Regions from separate parts of the Streptomyces sp. 7N604 genome, predicted to be linked through region 1. Evidence: riboswitches for the same ligand, from Rfam matches in the RefSeq annotation. Region 1 holds a riboswitch; each other region holds the start of a gene.
What was found. Region 1 has a riboswitch for cyclic di-AMP ahead of ACTWP8_RS03255 (M23 family metallopeptidase). Riboswitches for the same ligand answer to the same signal wherever they lie in the genome.

Region 1 (7,327 bases):
ACGACCAGGCCTTGCACGCCGTGCTCTCCGCAGTCGGCGACGACCGCGGGCACATGCTCGGCCGGTACGGCCACGACGGCCAGGTCCACCTGCTCGCCGATGTCGTGGACGAAGCGGTGGGCCTGGACGCCGGGGCCCGGGAGGTCGGGTGCGCCGAGCACCGCCCCGCCTTCGGGGAAGGCGTGGTTGACGGCGTGCACCCGCCCGGTGAAGCCACCGGCGAGCAGGTTGCGCAGCACGGTGCGGCCGACGCCGCCGGGCCTGCGGCTGGTGCCGATGACGGCGACGGAGCGCGGGGCGAGGAGCCGCTGCACGGAGCGGGCCTCGGCGCGCTGCTCCCGGCCCCGCTGGACGGCGAGGGACCGGTCGGTCGGCTCGAGGTCGAACTCCAGGCGCACCACGCCGTCCTCGAAGCTGCGCTGCTGGGTGTACCCGGCGTCCGTGAACACCTTGATCATCTTGTTGTTGGCGGGCAGCACCTCGGCGGCGAAGCGGCGGATGCCGCGCTCGCGGGCGACGGCTGCGATGTGCTCGAGGAGGGCGGAGGCCACGCCGCGGCCCTGGTGGGCGTCCTGGACCAGGAAGGCGACCTCGGCCTCGTCGGCGATATCGGGAGAGGTCGCGAAGCGTCCGTTGACGGTGGCGGTGGGCGACGGGCGGGAGGTGGCGGGCCGTCCGTCGGCGTCGATCCGGTCGTAGCGCACGGTCGCGATGAAGTCCCCGCCGACGGTGGCCGCGAGGCCGACCCGGTCGACGTAGTCGTGGTGAGTGAACCGGTGCACATCGCGGTCGGAGAGCCGAGGGTACGGTGCGAAGAAGCGGTAATACTTCGACTCGTCCGAGACCTGCTCGTAGAAGCGCACCAGGCGCTGCGCATCGTCCGGAGTGATCGGCCGGATCTGTGCCGTGCCGCCGTCACGCAGCACGACGTCGGCCTCCCAGTGGGCCGGGTAGGCGTGTTCCGGCGTCGTCTGCATGGGGACAAGCGTACGGGCGCGGGGCGGAGCGGAGCACTCCGTGCGCCGTGAGAGACTGGACGGAACTACTGGTCTAGACAACGTCGGGAAACCTGACACGACCCGAAGGGCAGCACCATGGTTGAGCGCCGCGTCACCGTCGGCTGGAACGAGGGCCTGCACGCCCGGCCTGCTTCGATCTTCGTCCGCGCGGCGACCGCCGCAGGCGTCCCCGTGACGATCGCCAAGCCCGACGGCAACCCGGTCAACGCCGCCTCCATGCTCGCCGTGCTCGGCCTGGGCGCCCAGGGTGGCGAGGAGATCGTTCTCGCGTCGGACGCCGATGGCGCCGACATCGCTCTGGACCGTCTGGCCAAGCTGGTCGCCGAGGGTCTCGAAGAGCTTCCGGAGACTGTCTGAACCGTCCGGACCCGACTCGGCGAAATACGCAAACGAGCCGCGGTGGACCTTTATGGCCACCGCGGCTCCGTCGTTCGGAAGTCGCTTTTCTTTTCCGCGCGGAATTCGCCCCTCGTTGTATACGGGAGTTCTGTTAATTCTGCGCGCTCAATCTGTTTACGGAGTGTTTCGAAGTTCTCACATGGCCCGGGCGGCGCAGCCGGTAGCCCGCGAGGGAGCGCTCGGTGTGCACGGTCATCAGGGCACGCGCGCGGTCGGCGTCGCCCCGGGCCACCGCGTCGGCTATGGCCGCGTGTTCCTCCCAGGAGTCGGCGGCCCTGACCGGCGCGTCCGACGCGTACACCCAGGTGATCTTGCGGCGGACCTGGGTGAGCAGGGCGGCGAGGCTGGGGCTGCCCGAGGCCTGGGCCAGGGTCTCGTGAAACCAGCCGCCCAGCGACCGCAGATCCGCCAAGTGCCCGCGGCGGGCGCGCTCCTGACCCAGCCGCACGAGCCCGCGCAACACCTTGAGGTGCGCTTCGGTACGGCGCTGTGCGGCGCGCGCGGCGCCCAGCGGCTCCAGCAGGGCACGGATGTCGAGGAGGTCGGCCGCCTCCTGCTCCGACGGCTCGGCGACGCAGGCTCCGGCATGCCTGCGGGTGGTCACGAAGCCCTCGGACTCCAGGGTGCGCAGGGCCTCGCGGACCGGGACGCGGGAGACGCCGTAGCGGCGGGCCAGGACCTCCTCGGTCAGTCTGCTGCCGGGGGGATGCACGCCGGAGACGATGTCGTCCCGGATCGCCTGGCACACCGCGTGCGCCGGAATGCGGCCCGTGGCCACCGCATCGCCGTTCACATCCGACCCCGCATAGCCGGTCCTCCGCTTTAATCCCCGTGAAACATGCTCGATCGCTGCTTGTTCAGGGACTCTATTGCAATGCGGTGGAATTTCCGACGGGCGGGGCCGGAACATGGATATCTTTTGGCCAGAGCGGCTGTGAAACAGGCCACGAAACGGGTCAGATACGCACTCCGTGCGAGCGGAGATAGGCCACGGGGTCCATGTCGGAGCCGTAGTCGGCGGACGTACGGGCCTCGAAGTGCAGGTGCGGACCCGAGGTGTTGCCCGTGCTGCCCGACAGGGCGATCCGCTGCCCCGGGGTGACGCTCTGGCCGACGGAGACGCGGATCGCCGACAGGTGGCCGTACTGCGTGTACGTGCCGTCCTTCATCCTGATCACGACGTTGTAGCCGTACGCGCCGGCCCAGCCCGCCTCGACGACGGTGCCCGCGCCCACCGCGCGTACCGAGGTTCCGGCCGCGGCGTGGAAGTCCACGCCGGTGTGGGCCCCGGAGGACCAGGCGCCGCCCCCCGCCCCGTACGCGGTGGAGATATAGCTGCCCTCGACCGGCAGCACGAAGGCGTTCAGCCGCTTGCGCTCGGCCTCGCGCGCCGCGCGCTCCTTTCTGGCCCTGGCCTCCGCCGCCCGCTTCTTCGCCTCGGCCTCGGCCCTGGCTCGCGCGGCGGCCTCGTCGGCCGCGGTCCGCTGGGCCTGCGCCTGGGCGCTGATCGTCTCGGCGAGCGAGTCGTCCAGGACGATCGCCTGGCGCAGCCCGGTCTGTTCGGCCTCGGGCGGCTGAGCGGGCGCGGCGAGCGCGGAGCCCGAGGCGAGGGAGGCCACGACGCCAGTGGTGGCGAGGGTGGCTATGCCTGCGATGTTCGCGCCCGAGCGGACGAGGCGGCTCGGACGGCGGTGCTTCCCGGTGGCACGGGTGAACGACGCCATGCGGCGGCGGTGCTCCTTTCCTTCCTTCTCGCCTACCGGGTTAGCTGACGGGTTCGGAGCAGGAAGGTCTCCTACGGGCCCCTCCGCCAGGAGGCGCCCGATTCACCCCAGGGACTCACAGTTCGGGTCCCCGGCTCCCCTGGCTCGCGCCGTACGGGGACTCGGCGATGACTGCCCGGGGCCGCGGGTGCGGCGCGTGGTCGGCCGGACAGCCGGACCGACGCTAAACGGGACATCTTTCAATCGCCAAAGAAATCAGGGCGTTTGTAGCCGACACCACACAACAAACGGCCGACTCATCAACAAACCCGGGCATACGGAAGTACCCCGGAGCAACGGACGCTCCGGGGTACTTCGTCACTCCCGCGAGAGAGCTTGACGCGACGTCAGCCGGTGACGACCTTCACCTCGCCGATGCCCAGGGCCCGTACGGGCTCCTCGATGGCGGACGCGTCGCCGACGAGGATGGTGACCAGGCGGTCGGACGGGAAGGCGCTGACGACCGCCGCGGTCGCCTCCACGGTGCCGGTGTCGGCGAGCCGCGCGTACAACTGCCCCTGGTAGTCGTCCGGAAGATGCTGCTCCACCTGGTCGGCGAGGGTGCCCGCGACCGCCGCCGACGTCTCGTACTTGAGCGGGGCGACGCCGACGAGGTTCTGCACGGCGGTGTCCCGCTCCGCGTCCGTCAGGCCCTCGGCCGCCAGCGTGCGGAGGACCTTCCAGGCGTCCTCGAGCGCGGGGCCCGTGGAGGCGGTGTCCACCGAGCCACTGATGGCGAGCAGGGACGCGCCCGTGCCGTCCGGGGCCGAGCGCAGCACCTGGCCGAAGGCGCGCACGCCGTAGGTGTAGCCCTTCTCCTCGCGCAGCACCCGGTCGAGACGGGAGGTGAGGGTGCCGCCGAGGCAGTAGATGCCGAGCACCTGGGCGGGCCAGACCCGGTCGTGGCGGTCCGGGCCGATACGGCCGATCAGCAGCTGGGTCTGGACGGCTCCGGGGCGGTCGACGATCACGACGCGGCCGGTGTCCTCAGCGGTCACCGGCGGTACGGGGCGGGGCGCGGCCGTGGTGCCGGTCCAGGCGCCCAGGGTGTCGCCGAGGACCGCGGCGAGGTCGATGCCCGTCAGGTCGCCGACGACCACCGCGGTGGCGGTGGCGGGCCGGACGTGCGCCTCGTAGAAGGCCCGTACGGCGGCGGCGTCGATGCGCTCGACGGTCTCCTCGGTGCCCTGCCGGGGCCGGGACATCCGGGAGGTGGCCGGGAACAGCTCCTTGGAGAGCTCCTTGGCGGCGCGGCGGGCCGGGTTGGCCTGCTCGTGCGGGATCTCGTCGAGGCGGTTGCGGACCAGCCGCTCGACCTCGCTGTCCGGGAACGCGGGGGCGCGCAGGGCGTCGGCGAGCAGGCCGAGCGCCTTGGACAGCCGGGAGGCCGGGACCTCCAGGGAGACGCGGACGCCGGGGTGGTCGGCGTGCGCGTCGAGGGTGGCGCCGCAGCGCTCCAGCTCCGCTGCGAAGTCCTCCGCGGTGTGCTTGTCGGTGCCCTCCGACAGCGCCCGCGCCATGATCGTGGCCACGCCGTCCAGGCCCGCGGGCTCGGCGTCGAGCGGCGCGGCCAGGTTCACTTCGACGGCGACGACCTGCTGGCCGGGGCGGTGGCAGTGCAGCACGGTCAGGCCGTTGGCGAGAGTGCCGCGCTCGGGGGCCGGGAAGGCCCAGGGCTTGGCGATCCCGCCCTGCGGCTGCGGGTGGAAGGTCATGGTGGGGCCGGCGTCGCTCACTGGGCCGCCTCCTGTCCTGCGTTGTCGTCGGCCTGGCTGTCTGCGGGTGCTGTCGGCTCGTAGACGAGGACCGCGCGGTTGTCGGGGCGCAGCCGGGCGGCGGCCACGGCCTTGACCTCGTCTGCGGTGATGGCCAGGAGCCGGTCGACGGCGGTCAGCGCCAGCTGGGGGTCGCCGAACAGCACCGCGTAACGGCAGAGCTGGTCGGCGCGGCCGCCGACGGTGGCGAGCTGGTCCAGCCACTCCCGCTCCAGCTGCGCCTGGGCGCGCTCCATCTCCTCCGGCGTCGGGCCCTTCTCCGCGAACCGGGCCAGCTCCTCGTCGACGGCGGCCTCGATGTCCGGGACCTCGACGCCGCCGGAGGTCTTCACGTCCAGCCAGCCGAGCGAGGGGGCGCCGGCCAGCCGCAGCAGGCCGAAGCCGGCGGCCACGGCCGTACGGTCGCGGCGCACCAGGCGGTTGTGGAGCCGGGAGGACTCGCCGCCGCCGAGGACGGTGAGCGCGAGGTCGGCGGCGTCGGCCTCACGGGTGCCGTCGTGCGGGAGGCGGTAGGCGGCCATCAGGGCGCGGGCCGGGACCTCCTCCTCGACGACCTCGCGCAGCTGCCGGCCGATGACGTCCGGGAGCGAGCCGTCGCGCGGCGCCGGCTTGCCGTCGTGGGCCGGGATGGTGCCGAAGTACTTCTCGATCCAGGCGAGCGTCTGCTCCGGGTCGATGTCGCCGACCACCGACAGCACGGCGTTGTTCGGCGCGTAGTAGGTGCGGAAGAAGTTCCGCGCGTCCTCAAGGGAGGCGGCGTCCAGGTCGGCCATGGAGCCGATCGGGGTGTGGTGGTACGGGTGGCCCTCGGGGTAGGCCATGGCCACCAGCTTCTCGAACGCGGTGCCATAGGGCACGTTGTCGTAGCGCTGGCGGCGCTCGTTCTTCACGACGTCCCGCTGGTTCTCCAGGCCGTCCTCGTCGAGCGCGGCCAGCAGGCTGCCCATGCGGTCGGCCTCCAGCCAGAGTGCGAGCTCGAGCTGGTGGGCGGGCATGGTCTCGAAGTAGTTGGTGCGCTCGAAGCTGGTGGTGCCGTTCAGGGAGCCGCCTGCGCCCTGGACCAGCTCGAAGTGGCCGTTGCCCTTCACCTGGCCGGAGCCCTGGAACATCAGGTGCTCGAAGAGGTGGGCCAGGCCGGTGCGGCCCTTGACCTCGTGGCGGGAGCCGACGTCGTACCAGAGGCAGACCGCGGCGACCGGGGTCAGGTGGTCCTCGGAGAGCACCACGCGCAGACCGTTGTCCAGGCGGTGCTCGGTCGCTTTCAGGCCGCCGGAACCGGCCTGTTGCGTGGCCGTGTGACCCATGGGCATGTACGTCCCTTCGATCGCGGGATGGCAGAGGTCGTAAAGAGTCCTGCCACTGTATGCAAGCGTGCTGCCACCTGGCGAAGTTCCCGTACCGTACGGGGGTCATACGGGTAGGTGGAACGCGCTGTCGGTGGGTGGGTCCACAATGGTCGGCGTCAGATCCTCCCTCCTGCTGCCGCCTCCGGGGCGCGGGAGGGGCCCGGAACACACCGCTGAAGGCAGTTTCTAAGGAGCAGCAGCCGCGATGGCCCGCCGCAGTACGAAGACCCCGCCGCCGGACGAGTTCGAGGAGCGCATCCTCGACATCGACGTCGTCGACGAGATGCAGGGTTCCTTCCTCGAGTACGCCTACTCGGTCATCTACTCGCGCGCCCTCCCCGACGCCCGCGACGGCATGAAGCCGGTGCACCGCCGCATCGTGTACCAGATGAACGAGATGGGCCTGCGCCCCGACCGGGGCTATGTGAAGTGCGCCCGCGTCGTCGGCGAGGTGATGGGCAAGCTGCACCCGCACGGCGACGCGTCGATCTACGACGCGCTGGTGCGCATGGCGCAGCCCTTCTCGATGCGGCTGCCGCTGGTGGACGGGCACGGCAACTTCGGCTCGCTGGGCAACGACGACCCGCCGGCCGCGATGCGGTACACCGAGTGCCGGATGGCCTCCGCCACCTCCCTGATGACGGAGTCCATCGACGAGGACACCGTCGACTTCGTCCCCAACTACGACGGCCAGGAGCGGGAGCCGCTCGCGCTCCCCGCCGCCTATCCGAACCTGCTGGTCAACGGCGCATCCGGGATCGCCGTCGGCATGGCGACCAACATGCCGCCGCACAACCTCAGCGAGGTGATCGCCGCCGCCCGGCACCTGATCAGGCACCCGAACGCGGACCTCGAGACCCTGATGCGGCACGTGCCGGGTCCCGACCTGCCGACCGGCGGCAAAATCGTGGGGCTCAGCGGGGTCCGGGACGCGTACGAGACGGGGCGCGGCTCGTTCCGGATCCGCGCGACCGTGGCGGTGGAGAATGTCACGGCCCGCCGCAAGGGCCTGGTGGTCACCGAGC
Region 2 (7,327 bases), on a different contig from region 1:
AGCGCATCGACGGCAGGAACGACACCAGGTGCGGCTTGACGTTGCCCAGTGCCGGAATGGCGACGGCGCACACCAGCAACAGGGCGGCCAGGAGCGGGGACTCCAGCGAGGACACCCCGACTTCGGCGTAGTGGCCGAAGAGGAACACCGCCGAGAAGACGAAGAAGACATTCCACTCCAGCGGGACGCCCATGGGGAAGGTCGACAGGATGTGGAGATGGAAGACGACCATGATCGTCAGCGCGGCGGTCGTGGTGATGCCGCCGTGGGAGAACAGGAGCACCAGGGGCACCGTGTACTCGATGACCGTGCCCGTGTGGGCGGCGAAGGCCGACAGCTTGGAGGGGCGCAGGTCGTCCGGGAAGTCGCGGTAGAGCTTGCGCTTGATCCACTTGGCCCGCTGCAGAGGGCTGTTGCTGATCATGATGGCCACGACGAAGGGGAAGTGGCGGTTGAGCTTGGAGGTCGCCGCGCCCCACCACAGGGCCAGCATCACCAGCTTGAGCCCGACGATCATGTCGATGAACGGGAAGAAGAACACCAGCAGCGTCAGCCCGTAGTGCTCACCTCGGGCGGCGAGGAAGACGGTCTTGTCACGCAGCCCGAGCAGCGCCAGGGAGACGACCAGCGGAACCAGACGGACCGGTTCGATCAGACCCACGGCGTTCTCCCGGGGCACGGGCCCTGCGGTCCCCGGGGAGCAGAGCAGCCACACGGCCGAGGCGATGACGGCCGCGTACAGCGCCACGTCGACCGCCGTACGGCGCGTGCCCCGGGTGAGAGGCACCCTGCCGGGCCACGGGGGGAGCCGGACGGTGCCGGGCCGCAGCCAGTGCAGAAAGGCGCAGACCGGCGGCACGAAGCGCAGGGTCAGTGGTCCGGATCCGCAGCCGAGGCCGAGCACCTCGTACAGCAGTGTCCAGATCACGACCTTCTGGTAGACGATCGGTTCGGTCCACCAGGACGCGACGTCACCGACCGATCCGAGCCCTGGTGTCGCCGCGGTGACGGCCAGGCCGCCCAGCACATAACCCAGGATCTTGAGGACGTAGAGGACGTACACCGCCCCCGGAGTGCCGAAGCCGTTCTCGGCCCAGTGCTGGGCCAGCGGGCGGATCCGCTGCAGATACGGCCGCGAGCGCCATTCCTTGAGGTCGAAGTCGGCCAGATGAGGCGTGATGAATCCCATGACGAACCTTCATTTCTCGCCCGAGGGCTGGAAGAAGAGGAGCGGCTCAGGCGGCCGGGGACGCGGACGAGGTCAGCACCGCCCGGAGAGCGGGCTTGTCGATCTTTCCCACGGGGTTCTTGGGCAGGGTCTCTCGTACGATGACGCGGTCGGGGAGCTTGAAGCGCGACAGCGAGCCGCGGCAGTGCCCGAGGAGGTCCTCCGTGGTGACGGCCGCATCCGGACGCAGTGCGACGAAGGCCACGGGCACCTCTCCGAGCACCTCGTGCGCGTCCCCGACCACCGCGGCCTCGAACACCCCCGGGTGGCCGTAGAGCACCGACTCGATCTCCTTGGGGTAGATGTTCTCCCCACCGCGGATGATCAGGTCCTTGATGCGGTCGACGAGCACCAGATAGCCGTCCTCGTCGAATCGGCCGACGTCGCCGGTGTGGAGCCAGCCGTCGACGACCGTACGGGCGGTCTCCTCGGGCTTGTTGAGGTAGCCGCGCATCACGTTGGGGCCGCGGAGAACGACTTCACCGATGGACCCCTGGGGCAGCAGCCGGCCCGAGGAATCCATGATGGCGACCTCCTGGCCCGGCATGGGCAGACCCACCGTTCCGGGTTTGCGCGGGCCGTCGATGGGATTCGCCGTTGACGCGCAGGTGGCCTCCGACAGGCCGTAGCCCTCCACGACCGGGATCCCGTAGCGGCTCTCGAACCGTTCGATGAGCTCGGCCGGCATCGGCGCGGCCCCGCACGCCGCGGAACGGACGGAAGAGGTGTCGGGCCGCTCCGACTCGGGAAGCGCTGCCAGCATCGCGTAGATCGCGGGTACGGCCGAGAAGCGGGTCGGCCGTACCGCCTCGATGGTCCGGAAGAACGTATCGGCCTTGAAGCGGCCGGAGATGGTGACCCTGCCGCCCGCGAGCAGCGGCGACAGCACGCTGACGACGATGCCGTTGACGTGGAAGAGGGGGAGGACGAGCAGACTGTGGTCGTCTTCGCCCAGTTGCGACACCTCGATCATCATCCTCGACATCGCCGAGAGATTGGCGTGGGAGAGCATGACGCCCTTGGGCTTTCCGGTCGTGCCGCTCGTGTAGATCAGCAGGGCCAGCGCCTCGCGTTCGTAGGCTGCCGCATCCGGCCGGGCGTCGGCCTCGTCGGCCTCGCCCGCCTCGGCCGCGGGATGGAGGGGGCCTCCGGCTTCTGCGGCCCTGCGAAGATCGGCCGCATCGACCGTATCCGCGGTCAGAGCCGGGCAGCCGTCCTGGACGATGACGAGCTTGGCGGCGGCGTCGGCGAGCTGATACTCGGCCTCGGCGGCGGTCAGCGCTGGATTCACCGGGGTCACCGCCGCCCCCAGCCGCCACGCCGCGAAGAGCGTCACCACCAATTCGACGCGATTGGACAGCATCACCGCCACGACATCGCCGCTCCCGATCCCGCGCTCCCGCAAACACGCCGCGGTCGACTTGACCCACGCCAGGAAGCCGGCATTGCTCAGGCGCACCGAATCGTCGGCGACGCTCGGGGCATCGGGGCTCTGCCCTGCACGTACATCGGGCAGCTCCGCAAAGTGCATGTCATCCTCCACCACAGTCCGTTTGCCGCGCTGTGATGAGAGACGGTACGAACGCGCGGCGTCGCGGGCCCATGGGCGCGGGCGACGACTCCGGCGACACCGGTTGTGCGCGGAGCACAGCCGCGGCGCGCGACCGCAGCGGCGAAGCGAGCGTCGGCGGTGATGCTGGGAAGCGTCCCCATGGCGTCACCCCGCTGTGCGCAGGGCCAGCCAGGCCGCGACGGCTCCGGCGATGGGCTGGCCCGTCTCCAGTTGGACGAAGCCGAACTGCCCGCCCTGGTTGCACTCGAGGAACCACCAGGTGCCGTCGCCGTCCTCGGCGAAATCGAAGGCACCGTAGGCGAGCTGAGCCAGAGACATGTAGGCCCGGACGGCCTGCGCGATGCGGGACGGTACCTCGGCGGGGGCCCAGGAACCGCCCTTGTCGGTGAAACGCCCGTCCACCTGGTCGGGGTCGGATGCCTTTCGGGCGGCGAACAGCTCGTCCCCGACACAGGTCAGCCGGATGTCCGCACGCTTGGGTACGCGCTGCTGAAGGAGAGTGGGGCCGGCCCCGACTTCCGCGAAGTCCGCATCCGGCTCGATACGGGTGGTGGGCAGGGCCATCGGCGGGTCGCTGGGGTGCGCTCCCGAAACCGACTTCACCACGAGGTCCCGGTGCTCCATGGCGAACTCGCGTGCCACCTGCGGAAAGGTGGTGATCAATGTGGGGGGTACGGCGAAGCCGCTGCGGTGGGCGACGCGCAGCTGCCACGGTTTGCAGCGGGCCTGCACGGCCGCGACGGGGTGGTTCATCCAGCGCACGCCCGTGCAGTACAGCGTTCCGTACAGGGCCTGTGTGGACTCGGCCGTGAGCCATGCGGACTGCTCGAGGGCGTGAGCTCCGGGCTCGCCGGGTCTTCGTATCCATATCGAGCGCAGTCCGCTCATGCTGACCACACGGCCACCATCGGCCGAAAGGTATCCGTGGAAGTCGCCCTTGACGTATTCGGCGGACAGGGCGGCCTGGCCGGGGAGGTCGGCGGGGTCCAGGCGTACGACCGGGACGCCCGCGTCGTGCAGGGCGGACACCACCATGTCCGCGGTCACGTCCTCCGCGCAGGTGAGTACGAGCACCGTCATGGTCCCGTCAGTCATCGAAGTGCGTTTTGGAACCGGCGGTGGAGGCGGTGGTGCCGGTCGCCAGCAGCAGGGCGCGGTCGCTGATGGCCGGGCGTCCGTCGGGCAGGACGTTCAACTGCCGTGTGGATTCATAGGTATAAGGAGTCGTGACGGGTGGGTGGACGGCCGGGCGGGCGTAGTTCAGCGCGAAAGGTCTCATCGTGTCTCCTCGGGCTTGCCGGGAGGGGGGTGGCGGGTTCTGGATTTGCCCATCGGGCGCAGGTATCCAGCAGGTTGGGGCAGGTGGGAATGCAGCCCGGTCGGTACCAGGCCATTCGGAACATCGGCAACGATCGGTGGGGTGCCGAGCGCGCAGCACCGACAACGTCTCTCCGATTGCAACGCCGACCGCGCTGAAATCCGGTCGGCCTCGCCCGGCACGCCGCCGGGGAGGTATGGCCCGCCACCGGCTCCGTGCTCGTACGTATGACGGGGTGACCCTGTCTACGGCTGAGATCGCACAGGTCCGGGCTGCATTCCTTCACCATCTGCGCACAGAGAACGGGCGTAGCCGACCATCGCACCGAGCCTGTGGCGGAATCTTCGATCCGGGGTGAGGTGTCAGGTCTCCACGCCGCGGTCCCGCAGCCAGTCCAGAGGGTCGACGGCGGATCCGTAATCGGGGGTAGTGCGCACCTCGAAGTGCAGGTGGGGCCCGGTGACATTGCCGGTGGCCCCGGAAAGTGCGATGCGGTCGCCCGTGCCTACCGTGGCGCCTGGTGACACATCGATCTGTGACAGATGCGCGTACTGCGTGTACTCGCCGTCGTCGTGCTTGATGACGACCTCGTAGCCGAAGGCGTTGTCCCAGCCCGCCGAGACCACGGTGCCGCCGGTGGCGGCTCTCACGGTGGTGCCGGTCGGCACGGCGAAGTCCTGGCCGGTGTGGCCGTTGGACCAGATGTCGCCGCTGTCCTGGAAGCCGGCGGTCAGGATGCCGCCGCTGACCGGGAGGACGGCGCTCGGGGCCGTCTCCTCCGTGCTCGAGCTGTACGAGGCTTGGGTGCCCGTCGTGGTGCCGGTGCTGTTGTCGCCGGTGCTCGTGCCGGTATCGCCTGCGCCGTCGAGCGACAGTTTCTGCCCGATCGAGAGCAGGTCCGGGTCGTCGCCTATGACGGACCTGTTGTCCTCGTAGAGCTTCTGCCAGCCGCCCTCGATGCCCTGTTCCTCCGCGATCGTTGACAGGGTGTCGCCGGAGGAGACGGTGTAGGTGTCGCTGTCACCGTCCAGAGCGCTGGCGGTGCCGGCTCCGATGACCGGAAGAGCGAGGGTCGCACCGGTGGCGCTGACGCGGCTGACGAGGCGGCGAGTGGTGTGACGGGGGCGTGGGGCGCGGTGTCGTCCAACTGCAGACGTCAAGGTGGCTCCGTACTCCGAACGCCTGCGAGGTGAGCTGTCGGGTTCGGGCTGGAGAATTGCCCGGCCGTGTGCTGCTACGGCTTCACCCCTAGCCGCCCGGCACGCAAGGCCCGATACGGCGAAAGTGGGTCCCCCACTCCTGCCCTGCGGTGTAGTGACGTGCTGCCGCGCGGCCAGGGGCAGGACTCGGCGGTCCGGCCACGCGGTGTTCGTTGTCGAACGCCGAGCACGCTAGAGGAACCATGTGTTCGAACACAAGGCCTTCACAAGCGGATCCGAGTCAACTGACTTTCTTTACCTGGGAGTTCGGGATGGGTAATCACGATATCCGCGCAAAGGAGGATGCCGGTGCACGCGCTTGCGAGCCAGGACACCACGACGTGGCGGGCGGTCCCTAAGCCGACACAGGGGACATGAGTGGCCGGTTTGGGTCCATCGCCTTCTTGGGTGATCAGCCCAACACTTCGGGACGAACTGCTCCACGATGCTCCTGTGCCCAGGAATCCACCCCATAACTGCGCGGCGTCGCGGCGGAACGGCTTGCTCGCGCGCGGCCGGTCAACTTTCTGCTGTCTGTGCAGGTGGCCCTTAAGCCGCGTATCAGAAGTGCTGGAGGTCATAGCCATTGGGTAACTCTGCATGTCCCGTGGCGGCTATTGGGCGTGGTGGCCGGGAGCGCCCGGAGAGTGGTGATCACCGCAAGGGAGGCCGCTGGAATCCCACGCGATCGTCAGCTGATCACCCGTCAAATACGTTTCTGCATCCGCCAGGAGAGGCTCCGCGGGCGGACGAAGAGCGCCCGGTGCGCTTCGAGCGGTTCGGATGGGTATATCGCCTTGTACCCCATGAAGGGTGGAGGGCGGAAAAGCGGGGGCATAGGCGGGCGCTTAAGATCTTTCCGACACGCGCCCGTTCGGAGAACTGGCTACACTCGCGCCGCATGAGTAAGGCAAGCAGAAGCCGCATACGGCGGGATAATCGAAATCGCCAGATATTCGTCGACGCTTCCAGTCGGCGCAGGAACGTCCTGTGGTACGCGGCCATGGCTGTCGGAGCCGCTTGCACCGGCTATCTGCTGCTGCTGGTCGCCGCGCTCTCCGGGGTGCTGCAACAGCACGTAGAGAAGAAGCCGCCCAGGACCGTCGAGCCGTCCACCACGGACAGCGACCGTCCTGGGTCCGAGCCCTCGGCAGACCTCACGGCCCCTGCCCGCGTCGTGGCCACAGTCTCCTCCGTCCCGACCTCCACTGCACGCCCGGCGGCCGAGCCGGCCGACGCCTCGCCGCCCCCCACAGCCACCACGGCGGCTCCGGCAACAACCAGTCTCCCCGGCCATGGAAGGACCAGGGCAGCCCTGGTCAGAGCCAACCCGTCCCCGCGTGGAGGCACTGTCAGGTGAGTCCTCGGCACGCGCAGCACCGTGACCCGCGTGGGCACTGGCTCCTGCTGATCCTGGTCCTCTCCGCGGTCGCCGCCGCCCTGCTCTTCGAAGGCTGGACCACCCACGCGGTCGCCGAAGCGCAGACGAAGCGCGACTGCACCGAACCCGTACCGAAGGCCGCGGACACCGGCGACCCGGTGGTGCGCATCACCGGGGACAAGGTGGAGACGGCAGCCATGCCCGCACGTACCGTTGCCCTCACCTACGACAGCGGACCCGACCCCGTGTGGACCCCGCGCCTGCTCGACCTGCTGCGCAAGCACCATGCCCACGCCACCTTCTTCCTCTCCGGCGCCCAGGCCGCCCGGGAACCGGACCTGGTGCGGCGGATCCGCGCCGAGGGCCACGAGATCGGCTCGTTCACCTACAACAAGACCGACTTGGGCTCGGTATCGGCCTTCCGTAACCGGCTGGAGCTGTCGCTCACGCAGACGGCGCTGGCGGGCAGCGCAGGAGTCAGCACCTCGCTGCTGCGGCTGCCGAACACCACCCAGGCGGACACGATGTGCGGCGGCGAGTGGAGGGCGGCGCGGCGCGCCGCCGCAGACGGCTACCTGCTGGTCGCCGCCGACGGTCCGTACCGGAAGCCGTCGCAGGGCCTGATCCG
Region 3 (7,327 bases), on a different contig from region 1:
GAGATGCTCAAGGAGGAGCGCATACGCATGAGCGTGCAGCACGCGCCGCCCGAAGTCAGGGCACCATTGAGGGGAGGAGGCGACGCCATGACCCCCAGGACTGCCGACCGGCCCCAGATGTCCGTCGAAGAGTTCGAGCAGATCGCCCGCACGGCGCCCGAGACGGTGCGGATGGAGTTCATCAGAGGAAGGTTGAGGGTTAAGCCCGTGCCGGACGGCGACCACGGAGCGATCATCATGTGGCTCCTCAAGCAGTGCATGCAACAGCGGCCCGAGTTGGCGCTGTACCCGGATCAGGGTCTGAAGGTCGAGGGGTATCGCAAGGGCCGCGCCCGTCCGGACGGCTCTCTCGTTCCTGAGGATCACTTCGTGGGGGAGGGCGAGTGGGCCGCTCCTGACGGCGTCCTGATGACCGTCGAGGTGACCTCGCACGACTGGGACACTGAGCAGCGCGATCGCAGGGACAAGCGCGACGCCTACGCCGCAGCCGACATTCCGGTCTACCTCCTCATCGACCGCGATGAATGCACCGTCACCGTCCACGCTGATCCAGAGGGCGGGAAATACCGGAGCCTGACGTCACGCCCGTACGGCGCCGTCGTCGAGATCCCCGACCCCGTGGGGGTCAGCCTGGAGACGGAGAAGCTGAAGGATTACACCCACTGAGTACGCGGTGGCCGGGGGCCTGCTGTGCGGGTCCTTGGTGATGCGTCAGAGCTCTGAATCGCCCCAGGAGCTGACGGACACCTCGTCGCCCACCGCCAGTTTGCCGGGCCGCAGGACGGAGAACTTCGTGCCGAACGCGACGCCGCCCTCCGCGGCGCGGCGGTACGTGGCGAGCGTGCGCAGCGGTTCGGGGCCCGCCTTGGCTCCGGTCTGCTGGTCGACCAGCGTGACCGCGCACCGGATCGCGAGCTTGGCATAGCCCAGTTCGGCGTTGCCGATGCTGATCCGGCGGGCGCGGTCCTCCACATGCGGCTCGTCCCACCCGTCGATCACGATGTTGGGGCGGAAGCGCGTCATCGGAAGTGGCGACCGGTCCGCTCGCCCGTCCGCCCGCCCCTCCGCTTGGGCGAGCCGCTGGTTCAGTCCGTCCAGCGTGGCTCGTGAAATGACGTGTACGGGGCTGCTGTCGGCATAGCCCGACGTGCCCGGGGTCCATCCGTCGGTCACGCGGTCGTGCTCCGGTGGCACCCGCACCAGCCTGCTCGGTGCGCCGAGCACCTCCGACAGCCACTCGGCCGCGGCGCCGCCCTGGTCGATGCCCTTGTACGGGGTGCCGAACAACTCCACGTCACGCCTGGCGGAAGTCGGATCCACGTCGACACGCAGGACATCGGCGCCCGGCGCCCGAAGCGTAAGGCGCTCGCCGCCCGCACTGACCGCAGCGCGGATGACCGCGAGCCGCGGATCCCGTCGCTGACTGCGGAACACACCGTTCTCGCCGACGACCATGAAGCTGCGGTCGTGCGCGAGTCCCGCTTCTGTCAGCAGCGACTCGGTCATTGACGTGCCGGCGCACCCTTTGACCGGGTAGGAGATCAGTTCGACTACGACACCCATCGGCTCACCCTACCGAGGCGGCAGCGAACGGTGGGCCTCGCCGATGGCAGGTGCCCCGGCGCGGGCGCGACACGGGAGGTGCCGGTCCGGCCGGGGCGCCTGCTTTGCAGGCGCGGGATCACACGTAGGTGAAGCCGCCGTTGACGGTGGCGGTACCGGCCGGGGTGGTGACGACAACGGCTGCGTTGCCGGACACACCGGCGGGCGTGATGCCGGTGAGCACGGTGCCTGCCGCGTTGACGGTGATGCCGGTGGCCGGCGCGCCGCCGACGGTGACGGTCGCGTTGGCGAGGTTGGATCCGGTGATGATGAACGCGGTCCCGCCCACGACTGGACCGATGGCCGGGTTGATGGAGAAGGTGACCGGTGGGAGCTGTGGCGTGGTGTAGGTGAAGCCGCCGTTGACGGTGGTGGTGCCGGCGGGGGTGGTGACGATGACGGCTGCGTTGCCGGACACACCGGCGGGCGTGATGCCGGTGAGCACGGTGCCTGCCGCGTTGACGGTGATGCCGGTGGCCACCGCGCCGCCGACGGTGACGGTCGCGTTGGTGAGGTTGGATCCGGTGATGGTGAATGCGGTCCCGCCCGCGACGGACCCGGTCGCCGGGATGATGGCATCGGCAACCGGCGGCAGCGGAGATTCGCTTTCCTGCATGGCGGACATGAATGACCTCCAACCTGCGGAGTTCGCCCAGCAATTGGGCTGCCCCGCCCTTCGAGATGTGTCGTCCTTTCAGGTTAGGCATGTCCGTCAGGTCAACGGGAGGCGCACATTCACCCTGGTGAGGCATTCGGTGAATGATTCGACAATATGAACAAGAGCCGTTAAGTAAAATGCTTTACCGGCGTGCGCCGCTCCGTTCCCGGGGGGCAATCGTAAATTCTAGCGGCAACTCTGCGGATTTTGCAGGGAGTTGACGTTTTTCCGGTCCGCGATAAAGTCAATTCAGGGCATCGATTCCATCGCCCTGCAACTGGGTCGCTTGTCGTGCGGACCGTGGGCAGAGCCAGGGTGGTCCTCCGCCAGTGGCCTGGGGCAGGTCGCTAGGCCGGGCGGGTCGCGCCTGCGAAGGGCATTTCGTCGATGGCGGCGACGCGGACCGGCGCGCCGGGCCGCGGGGCGTGGATCATCTGGCCGTCCCCGATGTACAGCCCGACATGGCTGACGCCGGAGTAGAAGAACACCAGGTCACCGGGCGCGAGTTGGGACCGTGAGATGCGCTGCCCGGCGTTGATCTGGGTGAAGGTCGTCCGGGGAAGCGAGACCCCGGCGGCCTTCCAGGCGGCCTGGGTGAGGCCCGAGCAGTCGTAGCCGTTCGGGCCGGTAGCGCCCCAGACGTACGGTTTGCCGAGCGCACCGAACGCGTACGAGACGGCGGTGGCGGCGCGGACGTTCGGCGCCCGGACCGGGCCGCGCGAGGCGCCGCGGCCCGCGCGCGCGGACGCCGCGGCGTCCGCGCCGTGCCCGTCCCGGCCGAGGAGCTGCGCGCGCTGCTCGGCCGTCAGGCGGTCGAGCAGCCCCTCGGCCTCACGGAGCTTCTCCTGCACCGTGTGCTTGTGTCGCTTCAACGCGGCCTGGCTGCATCGCAGTTCCGCGACCTTCTCGCCCGCCTCGGCCCGTACCTGCTCGATGTCGCGCAGCTGCCGCTGGATGCCGCTGACCGCGGCGGCCTGGCGGCTGCCCGCCCGCTCGACGGCGGCGGCGCGCTCGAGGTAGTCGTCGGGGGATGAGGAGAGCGCGAGCTGGACGGCGGGGTCGATGCCGCCCGAGCGGTACTGGGCGGTGGCGATCGAACCGAGCGCGTTCCGGGAGGCGTTCAACCGCCCGGACCTGCGCGCGGCCTTGTCGCGCAGCCGGTCCAGCTCCTTCTGCGCCCTGCTGGTCTTCTCCCTCGCGCCGTTGTACTTCTCCGTCGCGACTTCGGCTTCGTGGTGGAGCCGGTCGACCTTGGCCTTGACCTGGGCGGGCGTGAGGCTGGGCTCGGCCTGCGCGGCGCCGACGACGCCGGTTGCGCCTGCCGCGCTCGCGAGGGCGAGCGTCGCGGCCGTACGGGCTGCGGTACCGCCTCTCATGCCCGTGATGCCCGTGATGCCGGTGAACGTGCCGGTGAGCGTGCCAGTGAGCGATCGCTGCCTGGGCTTCCTGTGCGAGGCCACGGCGGCCGTCACTTCCTTCCTGCCTTTCCGGTGGCCGTGCGGGGGTCGCCACCGGGGCGCGTGGGGGCGCCTCGGTGGAGGACGCTAGACCTCCGTGTTACGGGCAGGTGTCGTGATGACCGGGATTGGAACGTTTAAGAGCGGCACTGAACAGAAGCGGCGGGTGAACTCCCGGGTGCTGCCGCCTTCTTGGTGCGGCCGTGACCGAAGCGGCGATTGAGGCGCACCTCGGTGGAGACCGGTGCTACGGGCCCGGCTACGCTCCGCCGCATGGACGTACTCATCAGTGTCTTCGTCGGCTTGCACATCATCGGCATCGCGGCCCTGCTCGGCGGCTTCCTCACGCAGATGAAGGCAATGAGCGCTGGAACGGCCCGCTTCAACCCGGCCATGCTGCACGGCGCGCTGACCATGCTGATCACGGGCGTCGCGCTGGTCGGCCTCAACCAGGCCGACGACCAGGCCGTCAACAACGTCAAGATAGGCGTGAAGCTCGCGCTTCTGGTCGTCATCCTCGGCCTGGTCTACGTGAAGCGGGACGAGGAGAAGGTCGACAAGGCGGCCTTCGGCACGGTCGGCCTCCTCACCGTCGCCAACATCTTCATCGCCGTCCTCTGGACCTGACCTGCCGATCCGGCGGGGCGGGCCGCGGGGGCGCACGAACGCTCCCGGGGCCCCTCCCGCGCGGCTGTGCCGGCGCGTGGGCTATGCCGGGCGGACGCTGCCGTAGATCGGCATGTACGTGATCGCCTCGGTGCGGACGTTCGCGCCCGGCTTCGGTGCATGGATCATCTGGCCGTCGCCTATGTAGAGCCCGACGTGGCTGATGTCGTCGTAGAAGAAGACGAGATCGCCCGGCTTCAGGTCCTCCGTGGCGACCCGCGTGCCGACCTTCACCTGGTCCCAGGTCGTGCGCGGCAGCGAGACCCCGGCGTACTTCCAGGCGGCCTGCGTGAGCCCCGAGCAGTCGTACGAGTTCGGGCCTGTCGCCCCCCACACGTACGGCTTGCCTATCTGGGCCCGCGCGAAGTCGATGGCCTTGGCGGCCTTGGTGGCGTACGAGTCGGCGCCCGAGTCCGTACCCGAGTCCGAGCCTCCGTCGGTCGAACCGGAGCCGTCGTTCTGCTCCTGCTCCTGGCGCTCCCGCTCCAGGCGCGCCTTCTCCGCCTGCTGCCGCGCCAGTTCCTCCGCCTTGCGCCGGGCCTCGGCCTCCCGCTTGCGCTCGAGCTCCGCCAGCCGCGCCTTCTCTTCGGCCGTCAGCTTCGACAGCAGCTCGCGCGCCTCCGAGAGCTTGCCCTGCACGGACTCCTTGGTGGTGCGGAGCTCCTTCTGCGACTCGGTCAGCGACGCGAGGCTCTCGGCGGCCTCGGCGCGCTTCTTCGACGCGGCCTCCTGCTCCGTCTGGAAGTCCTCGACGGCCTGCCGCTGCCGGCCGGTCATCCGGGACATCAGATGGTCCTGGTCGAAGTAGCTCTGCGGGTCGTCGGCGAGCATCATCGTCGCCGTCGAGGCCATGCCCCCATTGCGGTACTGCGCGGCCGCGTAGCTGCCCAGCATGCGCCGCGCCTCGTTGAGTTTGTCCGTCCGCTTCGCGACGTCGTCGAGCAGCCGGTCGACCTTGGTGCGCTGCTTCTCGCTGCGCTCCTTGGCCTGGTTGTACTGCTGCGTTGCGGTGCCGGCCTGCCGGTAGAGCTCGTCGACCTTCTTCTGGACTTCCTCGATGCTCTGCTTCGGCTCGTCCGGCGCGGCCTGCGCGCTCTGGGAGAGCAGGCTGACCGAGGCGAGGGCCGCGGTCGTCAGTCCGACGGCCGCGCGGCCGGAACCGGGGGACGTGAACATTCGAGTCCGCCGTTTGCGGTGCGACGCCAAGGCGCGCGACTCCTTCCGTGGACCGCCTACCGGGTTAGCTGTCGGGTTCGGGCGATCGGAAGGCTGCCCTACGGCCACCGCGCGCCGCCACGCTCTGACACGCGTGCGTGCGGGGGCCGATTCACCCCGGTCGTACGTTGGGTCCCCGGCTCCGGATGCCTTCGGGCGTCCTCGGGACGTCCTTCGGGCAGCGCCGGACTCGGCGGAGGCTGCCCGTGCCGACGCGGTCGCCGGCAGGGGGATCGGGCCGCCTGAGCGAGCACGGTAGCCAACGTGTGGGGCGGTTGTGAAGGCTGATGTTCGATATGCCCGAAACCTTTTCGTGACCTTTCTGCGGCGCGATCGTTTAGGGCGAAATGTGCCCCTCCCGCAGCGGAGGGGCGGGAACCGGCGTGGGCTGTCAGCCCCGCGGCCTAGACTCGGTGAACGATGAGCAGCCTCTTTGACGACAGCTTCCTGGCGGACCTCGAGCACCCGGCAGAGCCCCCGGCCGGACTCCCGGGGCCGGGTCACCCTGGCCACATGGGTCCCTCCGGCCACGCCGGCCACTCGGGGCACCCCGGCGAGGAACACCCGCCCCCGCCGCCCGAGGACAGGGGCCCGGAGGAGATCCCGGCCGACCTCTTCGGGGGCCGCTTCGACGCTGGCGCCGACCAGGATGCGCGGGAGCGCTACTACCGCAACGGCGCCCCGCGGCCCGCCGTTGACCCCGCCGCGCTGCTCGAGGGGCTGAACGAGCAGCAGCGCGCCGCCGTCGTCCACACCGGCTCTCCGCTGCTCATCGTCGCCGGCGCCGGATCCGGCAAGACCCGCGTGCTGACGCACCGCATCGCGTATCTGCTGGGCGCGCGCCGCGTGCACCCCGGCCAGATCCTCGCGATCACCTTCACCAACAAGGCCGCGGGCGAGATGAAGGAGCGCGTCGAGCAGCTCGTCGGGCCGCGGGCGAACGCGATGTGGGTGTCCACCTTCCACAGCGCCTGCGTCCGCATCCTGCGCCGGGAGAGCAAGAAGCTCGGCTTCACCTCCAGCTTCTCCATCTACGACGCCGCCGACTCCAAGCGCCTGATGTCCCTGGTCTGCCGCGACCTCGACCTCGACCCGAAGCGCTACCCGCCGAAGTCCTTCAGCGCGAAGATCTCCAACCTCAAGAACGAGCTCATCGACGACGAGGACTTCGCGGCGCAGGCGAGCGACGGTTTCGAGAAGACCCTCGCCGAGGCGTACGCGCTGTACCAGTCGCGGTTGCGCGAGGCCAACGCGCTGGACTTCGACGACATCATCATGACCACCGTCCACCTGCTCCAGGCGTTCCCGGACGTCGCGGAGCACTACCGGCGCCGCTTCCGCCACGTGCTGGTGGACGAGTACCAGGACACCAACCACGCGCAGTACACGCTGGTGCGTGAGCTGGTGGGGACCGGTGAGACCGCGCCCGATCTCAACGTGGCCGAGTTGTGCGTCGTCGGCGACGCCGACCAGTCGATCTACGCCTTCCGCGGCGCGACCATCCGCAACATCCTCCAGTTCGAGGAGGACTACCCCGACGCCACCACGATCCTGCTGGAGCAGAACTATCGCTCCACGCAGACGATCCTCAGCGCCGCGAACGCCGTCATCGAGCGGAACGCCAACCGCCGCCCCAAGAACCTGTGGACGGAGGCGGGGGCGGGCTCCGCGATCACCGGCTATGTCGCGGACACCGAGCACGACGAGGCGCAGTTCGTCGCCGACGAGA
Region 4 (7,327 bases), on a different contig from region 1:
GCCGAGGGCTCGATGTCCAAGCTGTACGCCGGGGAGGTGGCCAAGTCGGTCACGGCCAAGGCAATGCAGATCCTGGGCGGCAACGGCTTCACGCGTGAGTACCCGGTGGAGCGTATGCACCGGGATGCAGCGATATACACCATTTTTGAGGGGACGAGCGAGATCCAGCGTCTGGTCATCGCCCGCACCCTCTCGGGCATGCCCATTCGCTGAGTGCCGCGGTGGGCGCACTGCGACGCCCGTGGACGGATCGCCGGATCAGGCCGCGGGCGGCGCGGCGTCCGCGTACGGGTTCGCGGGCTGCGGGACGCGCCGCACGCCGGCCGCGTCGAGCGCAGCCGCGGCCGAGGGCGTGCCCACCGTGCCCACGGGATGCCAGGTGCCGGTGACGGTGACCCATGCGTCGGCCGGCGGGGGAGCGGTGCCGAGCATCCGGACCTTGACCGACTGCGAGTCGGCTGCGCAGCAGCTCAGCACCAGTCGGGTCAGGTACCAGCCGCCGCTCTTGCCCGGCGTGACGAAGCCGGTCATCGAGACCGTACGGCCCTCCAGGCTCCGGCCGGGGTCCTGCCGCGCCCGCGAGCTGAAGTCCGACAGGGGCATGACGAGCGGGGACCCGCCGGGCAGCGGGGAGAACCGCCCTCCGTCCGCGACCGCTGTGTCGCTCTCCCGCGCGGCGGTGTACGAGCCGAGGGCGGGCGGCGTGAAGAACAGCAGGGTGATCGCGGGGAGGAAGAGCAGCCAGGCGATCCGCGGGCCTTTGCCATGATCGTGCCCGTGCCCGTGCCCGTGATCCGCGTCGGCGTCCCCGTCGGCGTCGTGGGCATCGGACGGGGCAGCGGGCTTGGCGAAGGGGAAGCCGTCCCGAGCCGCGCCCACCGTCCCCAGGACGACCAGCAGCACGCCCGAGACGATCAGCAGCGGCCGCAGGCCCTCCTTCACGTACCGCAGATACACCTCGCTGAAGAGCGAGATGTGCAGCACTCCGGCGCCCGACAGCAGGAGCAGCAGCACCTGGACGTTCCGCCTCACAGCACCCACCACCCGGTCAGCGCGCTGCAGGCGACGGCCACCACGGCGGTGGCCGCCGAGAACCGTACGGCGAAGGCGCGTCCGAAGGTGCCCGACTGCAGGGCGATCAGCTTCACGTCGACCATCGGCCCGACCACCATGAACGCCAGCCGGGCAGTGGGGGAGAACCCGGTCAGCGACGCCGCGACGAAGGCGTCGGCCTCCGAGCAGACGGCGAGCACGATCGCCAGCGCGGCGAGGAAGATGACGGAGAGCCAGGGCGATCCGGCGAAGGTGTCCAGCACGGAGCGCTCCACGGCGACGTTGAAGGTCGCCGCGGCCATCGCCCCGAGCACCAGGAAGCCGCCGGCGTGCAGGAAGTCGTGCTGGAAGCCGAGCCGGAACTCCTCCCACCTGCTGTGTCCCGGCCGGTGCCCGGTCCGGTGCGCCGGCAGCCGCAGCCACTCCGCGCGGCCGAGGCGGATCCAGAGCCAGCCCATGACCGCCGAGGTCGCGAGCGAGGCGAGCAGCCGGGCCGCCACCATCTCGGGGGCGCCCGGGAAGGCGACCGCCGTGGAAGCGAGCACGATCGGATTCACCGCGGGCGCGGACAGGAGGAAGGCCAGCGCGGCCGCGGGCGGCACCCCGCGGCGGATCAGGCTCCCCGCTACCGGCACGGACGCGCATTCGCACCCCGGCAGGACGACGCCCGCGGCGCTGGCGACGGGGACGGCGAGCGCGGGCCGCTTCGGCAGGGCGCGGCTGAAGACGTGCGCGGGGACGAAGGCGTTGATGGCTCCCGAGAGCGCGGTGCCCAGCAGCAGGAACGGCAGGGCCTGCACCGTGATGGCGAGGCAGATCGTCCGCCAGGCCTGCACGGCCCCGGGCTCCGGCCATCCGACCACCCCGGTGGCCGCAGCGGCCGCCACCGCGACGGCGAGCGCTCCGGCCGCGGCGAGCGGCCACGCCCGGCGGTCGGCGCCCGTACGGCGGTCGGGGCGCGTACGGCGGTCGGGGTGCCCCGCGCCGGAGCTCGTACGGGATGGATTCGCACCGGCTTCCGGCGGCGCCTGTGACCTGGTGTCGATCAGCTCTTCCGCTCTCTGCACTCCGACTCCGCAAGATCCGCGACCGGGGGTGATCACGATAGCCGCGGGAGAGGGCCCGGCTGTGGCGCATCTCCGGAACTTGGTCCGTATTCATCCGTTTCGCCGGGTAGATTCTCGTGCGGCAAAGAGGCTTCTAATGCCTGCAATCCGCCAAAGCTGAATTCAGATACCAAATCGGACAATTAGTCGGCCGGTGACCCATCTCACAAAGACCGCCGGTTAAATGTGACTTCGCGCACTCGAATGGCGGCGATTTTCCCAACTTGGTTACGTACTGCCCACTGTGAGAGCCGTTCAGTAGTAATGCCTATTGCTCTGGGACCAAGATCGGCAGCGCAGCGTGACGCATTACCGAGTCGATCTGTTCAATGGCGAATCAGGCGAATGCACGCCACTTGTGGCGAAGAAATGGATGTGTTTACTTTTCCGCTGCCTGCCCATCGAAAGGGGCGGGCGCCCTGTTGCCGGAGCGCCGAGTCCTGCCGCCGGCGGAGGGGGAAACGACAACGCACCACGGCAGGAGCGGGGGAACCAAAGGTAAGTGCCGTACCGCGCTCGGCGTGGTCCGGCTTGGGGTGAAGACGTGCCGCAGCGCTCGCCGCTGCGTAAGTCACGGCCGGGCAACTCCAGCCCGAACCCGACAGCTCACCTCGCAGGCGTAGGAGAGGAAGATCCCTATGTCTGCACGCGGACGTCATCGCCGCTTCAAGCCCGGCCGGATTTCCCGGGCCACTTTCGCCGCCGCCGCAAGCGGCGCCGGTATCGGTCTGTCCTTCATCACCGCCGGCCAGGCGAGCGCCGCCTCCGTCGACACCTGGGACAAGGTCGCGGAGTGCGAGAGCACCAGCAACTGGAGCATCAACAACGGCAACGGCTTCTTCGGAGGCCTGCAGTTCACGCAGAGCACCTGGGAGGCCTTCGGCGGCACCGACTACGCCGAGCGCGCCGACCTGGCCACCAAGGACCAGCAGATCGCCGTCGCCGAGAAGGTGCTCGACACCCAGGGCCCCGGCGCCTGGCCCGTGTGCGGCCCCAAGGCCGGCCTGGCCAAGGGCGGTCCGGCCCCCGCGATCTCCACCGGCGGCGAGCAGGCCCAGGGCAAGCCCGAGACCAAGCCCGCCCCGGCCCCCGCCGAGGACAAGGCCGACACGGCGGACAAGGGCGCGGCGAAGCCCGAGTCCTACACCGTCGTCAAGGGCGACTCGCTCTACAAGATCGCCACCGCCAAGCACATCGACGGCGGCTGGCAGCGGGTCTACCAGGACAACCGCCAGGTCGTCGGCGGCGACCCGGACCTGATCCACCCGGGCCAGAAGCTGGCCCTGGGCGGCGGCAAGGCCGAGGCCGCGCCGCAGCAGCAGGCCCCCAAGCAGGAGGCTCCGAAGAAGCAGGCCCCCAAGCCCGCGGCGCCCAAGGCTCAGGCCCCCAAGCAGGAGGCCCCGAAGCAGGAGGCCAAGCCGGCTTCCGAGCAGAGCGCCTCCGGCTTCACCGCCCCGGTCTCCGACCCGGCCCTCGGCACGCCGTACCACCAGGCCGGCTCCATGTGGTCCAGCGGCTACCACACCGGTGCCGACTTCCCCGTGCCCACCGGCACTTCGGTGAAGTCCATCGGCCCGGGTGAGGTCGTCTCGGCGGGCTGGGGCGGCGCGTACGGCAACCAGGTCGTCATCCGCCACACGGACGGCAAGTACAGCCAGTACGCCCACCTGTCCTCGCTGTCCGTCTCGGCCGGCCAGGCGGTGACCGGCGGCAAGCAGATCGGCCTGTCCGGCTCCACCGGCAACAGCAGTGGCCCGCACCTGCACTTCGAGGTGCGGACCGGCCCGGACTACGGCTCGGACATCGACCCGCTCGCCTACCTGCGTGCGCACGGCGTCAGCATCTGACACGGGTCGACGCGGCCGGAGTCTTCTCTCCTGACTCCATGAGGCGCCCGCTCCCCGCTATGCCGGGGGGCGGGCGCCTTCGTCGTGCTGTGCCGGTGTGGACACGGGGATGGATACGAGGGTGGATACGGAAGACGGGTCATGAGCTGCGGCACAGGGCCCGGATGAGATCACCGTGCCGCGGGTAGCGCGCGGCCAGCTCGTCCGCCTCGCCGCCCTCGTAGTCGGCGGGGAGGAACCCCGGGGCAAGCGTGCATCCCAGGAGCGCGTGGCTGCCGCCGGGCCGCACCCGCGCGCCCATCCAGGTGCCGCCCGGCACGACGTACTGGATGTGCTGCCCGGCGCGCACGTCCTGGCCGAGCACCTCCACCCGTGATGCGCCGTCCGGCTCCAGGAGCAGCAGTTCCACCGTGTCCCCGAGGTAGAAGTGCCAGACCTCGTCGTGCGGCAGCCGGTGCATCGCGGAGAAGAGGTCGTTCTGCGCCGACAGCAGGAAAAGGATCGCCGTGCCCTCGGGACGGCCTCCGGACTGCGGAGGACCGGCCCACGTTTCGCGGAAGAGACCGCCTTCCAGGGGCAGCGGCTCCAGGCCGTACATCGTGGCGAGTTCCTCGGCCGAGGGAATGGGATTCCTCATGTGCTGCCTCCGCATCGTGGTCCGGCGTAACGGAACTGATTGTTCACGGGCTTGCGAAGTGACAGCGTTTCATGGACCGTACCGGACTTGGATCTTCCGGAAAACGAGGCTCTTGTGGCGGGCGGAATGCCCGCCCTAATCTTGGCGCGGCCGCGCAGGAGAGGAAGCGCTCTATGCCCGCACGTGGACGCCACCGCCGGTACCAGCCGAACCGCATCTCCCAGGCATCCCTCACGGTCACCGCGGGCGGCGCGGGAATGGCTCTGCCGCTGGTCGCCGTATCCGGGGCCGACGCAGCACCCGTCGACACCGGGGACCATGCGCAGCGCGCCGACCTCGCCGCCAAGGCCCGGCAGTTAGCGACAGCGGCCAGCGAGCACAGGGCCGGCGAGCACCGGGCCAACGGGCACCGGAAAGAGCTCCCGAACCGTACAAAACCCGAGTCCTATACGGTCGTCAGCGGCGACACACTCTTCGCCATCGCCCGCGTACGGGACGTCGACGGCGGGTGGGAGCGGCTGTACGAGGACAACCGCGAGGTCATCGGCGGCAACCCGGACCTGATCCACCCCGGCCAGAAGCTCGTCATCGAGGAGAAAGGCGGGCAGGCGCGGAAGCCGGCGAAGGCGGAGCGGCCGGAGAAGTCCGGCAAGCAGTCCGGCTCCTCCGCAGCACTGGACTTCATCGCCCCGGTCGCCGACACCACCATCGGCACGCCGTACCGTGCCTCGGGCTCCGGCTGGTCCAGCGGCTACCACACGGGTGTCGACTTCCCCGTCTCCACCGGCACTTCCGTACGTGCCGTGGCGAGCGGGCAGGTGGTCTCGTCGGGCTGGGGCGGCGCGTACGGCTACCAGGTCGTCATCCGGCACAACGACGGCAAGTACAGCCAGTACGCGCACCTCTCAGCGCTCACTGTCCGCGAGGGGCAGCCGGTCAACGGCGGACAGCGCATAGGCAGGTCCGGCTCGACCGGGAACACCACCGGTCCGCACCTGCACTTCGAGGTGCGGACCGGCCCGGACTACGGCTCGGACATCAACCCGCTGGCGTATCTGCGCAGCAAGGGTGTCAGCATCTGACGGTCGGGGTGAAGCGACGGGGGGGAAGAAGCCCTCCGGCCCCTAGCCCTTGAAGGCCCGTCAGGCGAGCGTCAGGCCGCCCGGACGCGCCTGAGCGCCAGTACGGCGTTGTGCCCGCCGAATCCGAAGGAGTTGCTCAGGGCGAGGTCACCCGACTCCGGCAGCGGGCGCGGAGCCCCGGTGACCACGTCGAGCCCCAGGCCCTCGTCCGGCTCCTCGCACCCCACGGTGGGCGGTACCACCCCGTGATGCAGCGTCAGCACCGCGGCCACGGCCTCCACACCGCCCGCCGCGCCCTGCAGATGCCCCAGCGCGCCCTTCGGCGCCGTGACCGGCAGCTCCGCGTCGTCACCGAAGACGGTCCGCAGCGCCTCCGCCTCTGCGGCGTCGCCGCTGCCGGTCGCGGTGGCATGGGCGTTGACGTGCATCACCTCGTCCGGCCTGGCCCCGGCGTCGACCAGCGCCTTGTGCAGCGCGTCGACCACCCCGGCACCGTCGGGGCGCGGCGCGGCCATGTGGAAGGCATCGGCCGAAACGCCCCAGCCCGCCGCCTCGCAGTAGATCCGCGCGCCACGCGCGCGTGCGTGCTCCTCGGACTCCAGGATCAGCAGCCCCGCACCCTCGCCGACCACGAAGCCGTCCCGTGCCCTGTCGAACGGCCGCGACGCCTTCTCCGGCCCCTCCGCCCCCGGTGACAGGGCGCGCATCGCGGTGAAGGACGCCATGATGGCCGGGATGATGACCGCTTCCGTGCCGCCCGCGACCATGACATCGGTGTGCCCGTCCCGGATCCGGTCGATGGCCTGACCGATCGCCTCGGTCCCCGAGGCGCAGGCGCTCACGACCGTACGGGCCTCGGCGCGCGCCCCCATGTCGATGGCCACCTGCGCGGCGGGGCCGCTGGGCACGATCATCGGCGCCGTGTGCGGCGAGACGTGGCGCTCGCCACGCTCCTTCAGGGTGCGGTCGGCGTCGACCAGGACCGGAGCGCCGCCGATGATGGTGCCGATCGAGACGCCGACGCGCTGGGCGTCCAGTGTGCCCTCGGCCACTTCCGCCTGGTCGAACCCGGCGTCGGCCCACGCCTCCCGGGCGGCCAGCACCGCGAACTGGGCGCAGCGGCTCATCGTACGGGCCCGGGCCCGCGGCAGCTGCTCCGCCGGATCCACGGCGGAGGGCGCGGCTATCCGTACACCCAGCCCTTCGAACTCCTCGCCGTCGAGCCGCCGGACACCGCTCCGGCCCTCGAGGAGGCCCTGCCAGGTGGCAGCCGCATCGCCGCCGAGCGGTGTGATGGCGCCCACACCCGTGACGACCACGCGCCGCCCACCGCGCCCGGGGCGCGGCACCGGGTCGAGCCGGCAGACGATGGCCCGCGGGTCGAGTGCCATCAGCGCCCGCATCTCGTCGTCCGGCATGGGTGCGCCCGCGCCGCCGCCCGCGCCGCCGCCCGCGCCGCGGCCCTCGCCCTGGCCCTGACCGCCCTCGAGCTGCCAAGCGCCTTCGCGCCGCACGTAGTGACGTTCCTCACGCTCCGGCTGGGCGGAGCGCAGCACCGTCATGCGGTCCCCGTCACGGAAGTCCGCGCCGGGCCCCGTCGGG

Region 2: linked by a shared signal. The riboswitch ahead of ACTWP8_RS10225 (M23 family metallopeptidase) and the one ahead of ACTWP8_RS03255 (M23 family metallopeptidase) in region 1 are both predicted to bind cyclic di-AMP.
Region 3: linked by a shared signal. The riboswitch ahead of ACTWP8_RS17500 (NlpC/P60 family protein) and the one ahead of ACTWP8_RS03255 (M23 family metallopeptidase) in region 1 are both predicted to bind cyclic di-AMP.
Region 4: linked by a shared signal. The riboswitch ahead of ACTWP8_RS04360 (transglycosylase family protein) and the one ahead of ACTWP8_RS03255 (M23 family metallopeptidase) in region 1 are both predicted to bind cyclic di-AMP.

Annotation. Positions count from the first base shown of each region.
Region 1 covers NZ_JBQQBX010000002.1:230,632-237,958, forward strand. The annotation lists gene ACTWP8_RS03240 (bifunctional acetate--CoA ligase family protein/GNAT family N-acetyltransferase) at 1-977, opposite strand, end outside; gene ACTWP8_RS03245 (HPr family phosphocarrier protein) at 1,095-1,376, shown strand; gene ACTWP8_RS03250 (GntR family transcriptional regulator) at 1,510-2,211, opposite strand; gene ACTWP8_RS03255 (M23 family metallopeptidase) at 2,375-3,142, opposite strand; cyclic di-AMP (ydaO/yuaA leader) riboswitch at 3,158-3,319, opposite strand; gene ACTWP8_RS03260 (M16 family metallopeptidase) at 3,529-4,896, opposite strand; gene ACTWP8_RS03265 (M16 family metallopeptidase) at 4,914-6,266, opposite strand; gene ACTWP8_RS03270 (DNA gyrase/topoisomerase IV subunit A) at 6,508-7,327, shown strand, end outside.
Region 2 covers NZ_JBQQBX010000007.1:196,554-203,880, forward strand. The annotation lists gene ACTWP8_RS10205 (DUF3556 domain-containing protein) at 1-1,189, opposite strand, end outside; gene ACTWP8_RS10210 (class I adenylate-forming enzyme family protein) at 1,236-2,759, opposite strand; gene tgmB (ATP-grasp ribosomal peptide maturase) at 2,946-3,881, opposite strand; gene tgmA (putative ATP-grasp-modified RiPP) at 3,889-4,080, opposite strand; gene ACTWP8_RS10225 (M23 family metallopeptidase) at 4,482-5,279, opposite strand; cyclic di-AMP (ydaO/yuaA leader) riboswitch at 5,283-5,410, opposite strand; gene ACTWP8_RS10230 (hypothetical protein) at 6,322-6,678, shown strand; gene ACTWP8_RS10235 (bifunctional polysaccharide deacetylase/glycosyltransferase family 2 protein) at 6,675-7,327, shown strand, end outside.
Region 3 covers NZ_JBQQBX010000014.1:155,464-162,790, forward strand. The annotation lists gene ACTWP8_RS17475 (Uma2 family endonuclease) at 88-666, shown strand; gene ACTWP8_RS17480 (MOSC domain-containing protein) at 712-1,563, opposite strand; gene ACTWP8_RS17485 (IPT/TIG domain-containing protein) at 1,682-2,227, opposite strand; gene ACTWP8_RS17490 (NlpC/P60 family protein) at 2,608-3,720, opposite strand; gene ACTWP8_RS17495 (hypothetical protein) at 3,991-4,344, shown strand; gene ACTWP8_RS17500 (NlpC/P60 family protein) at 4,426-5,559, opposite strand; cyclic di-AMP (ydaO/yuaA leader) riboswitch at 5,598-5,767, opposite strand; gene pcrA (DNA helicase PcrA) at 6,019-7,327, shown strand, end outside.
Region 4 covers NZ_JBQQBX010000003.1:113,828-121,154, reverse strand. The annotation lists gene ACTWP8_RS04375 (acyl-CoA dehydrogenase family protein) at 1-213, shown strand, start outside; gene ACTWP8_RS04370 (TIGR03943 family putative permease subunit) at 259-1,032, opposite strand; gene ACTWP8_RS04365 (permease) at 1,029-1,940, opposite strand; cyclic di-AMP (ydaO/yuaA leader) riboswitch at 2,618-2,794, shown strand; gene ACTWP8_RS04360 (transglycosylase family protein) at 2,798-4,006, shown strand; gene ACTWP8_RS04355 (cupin domain-containing protein) at 4,146-4,643, opposite strand; gene ACTWP8_RS04350 (M23 family metallopeptidase) at 4,817-5,725, shown strand; gene ACTWP8_RS04345 (beta-ketoacyl-[acyl-carrier-protein] synthase family protein) at 5,797-7,327, opposite strand, start outside.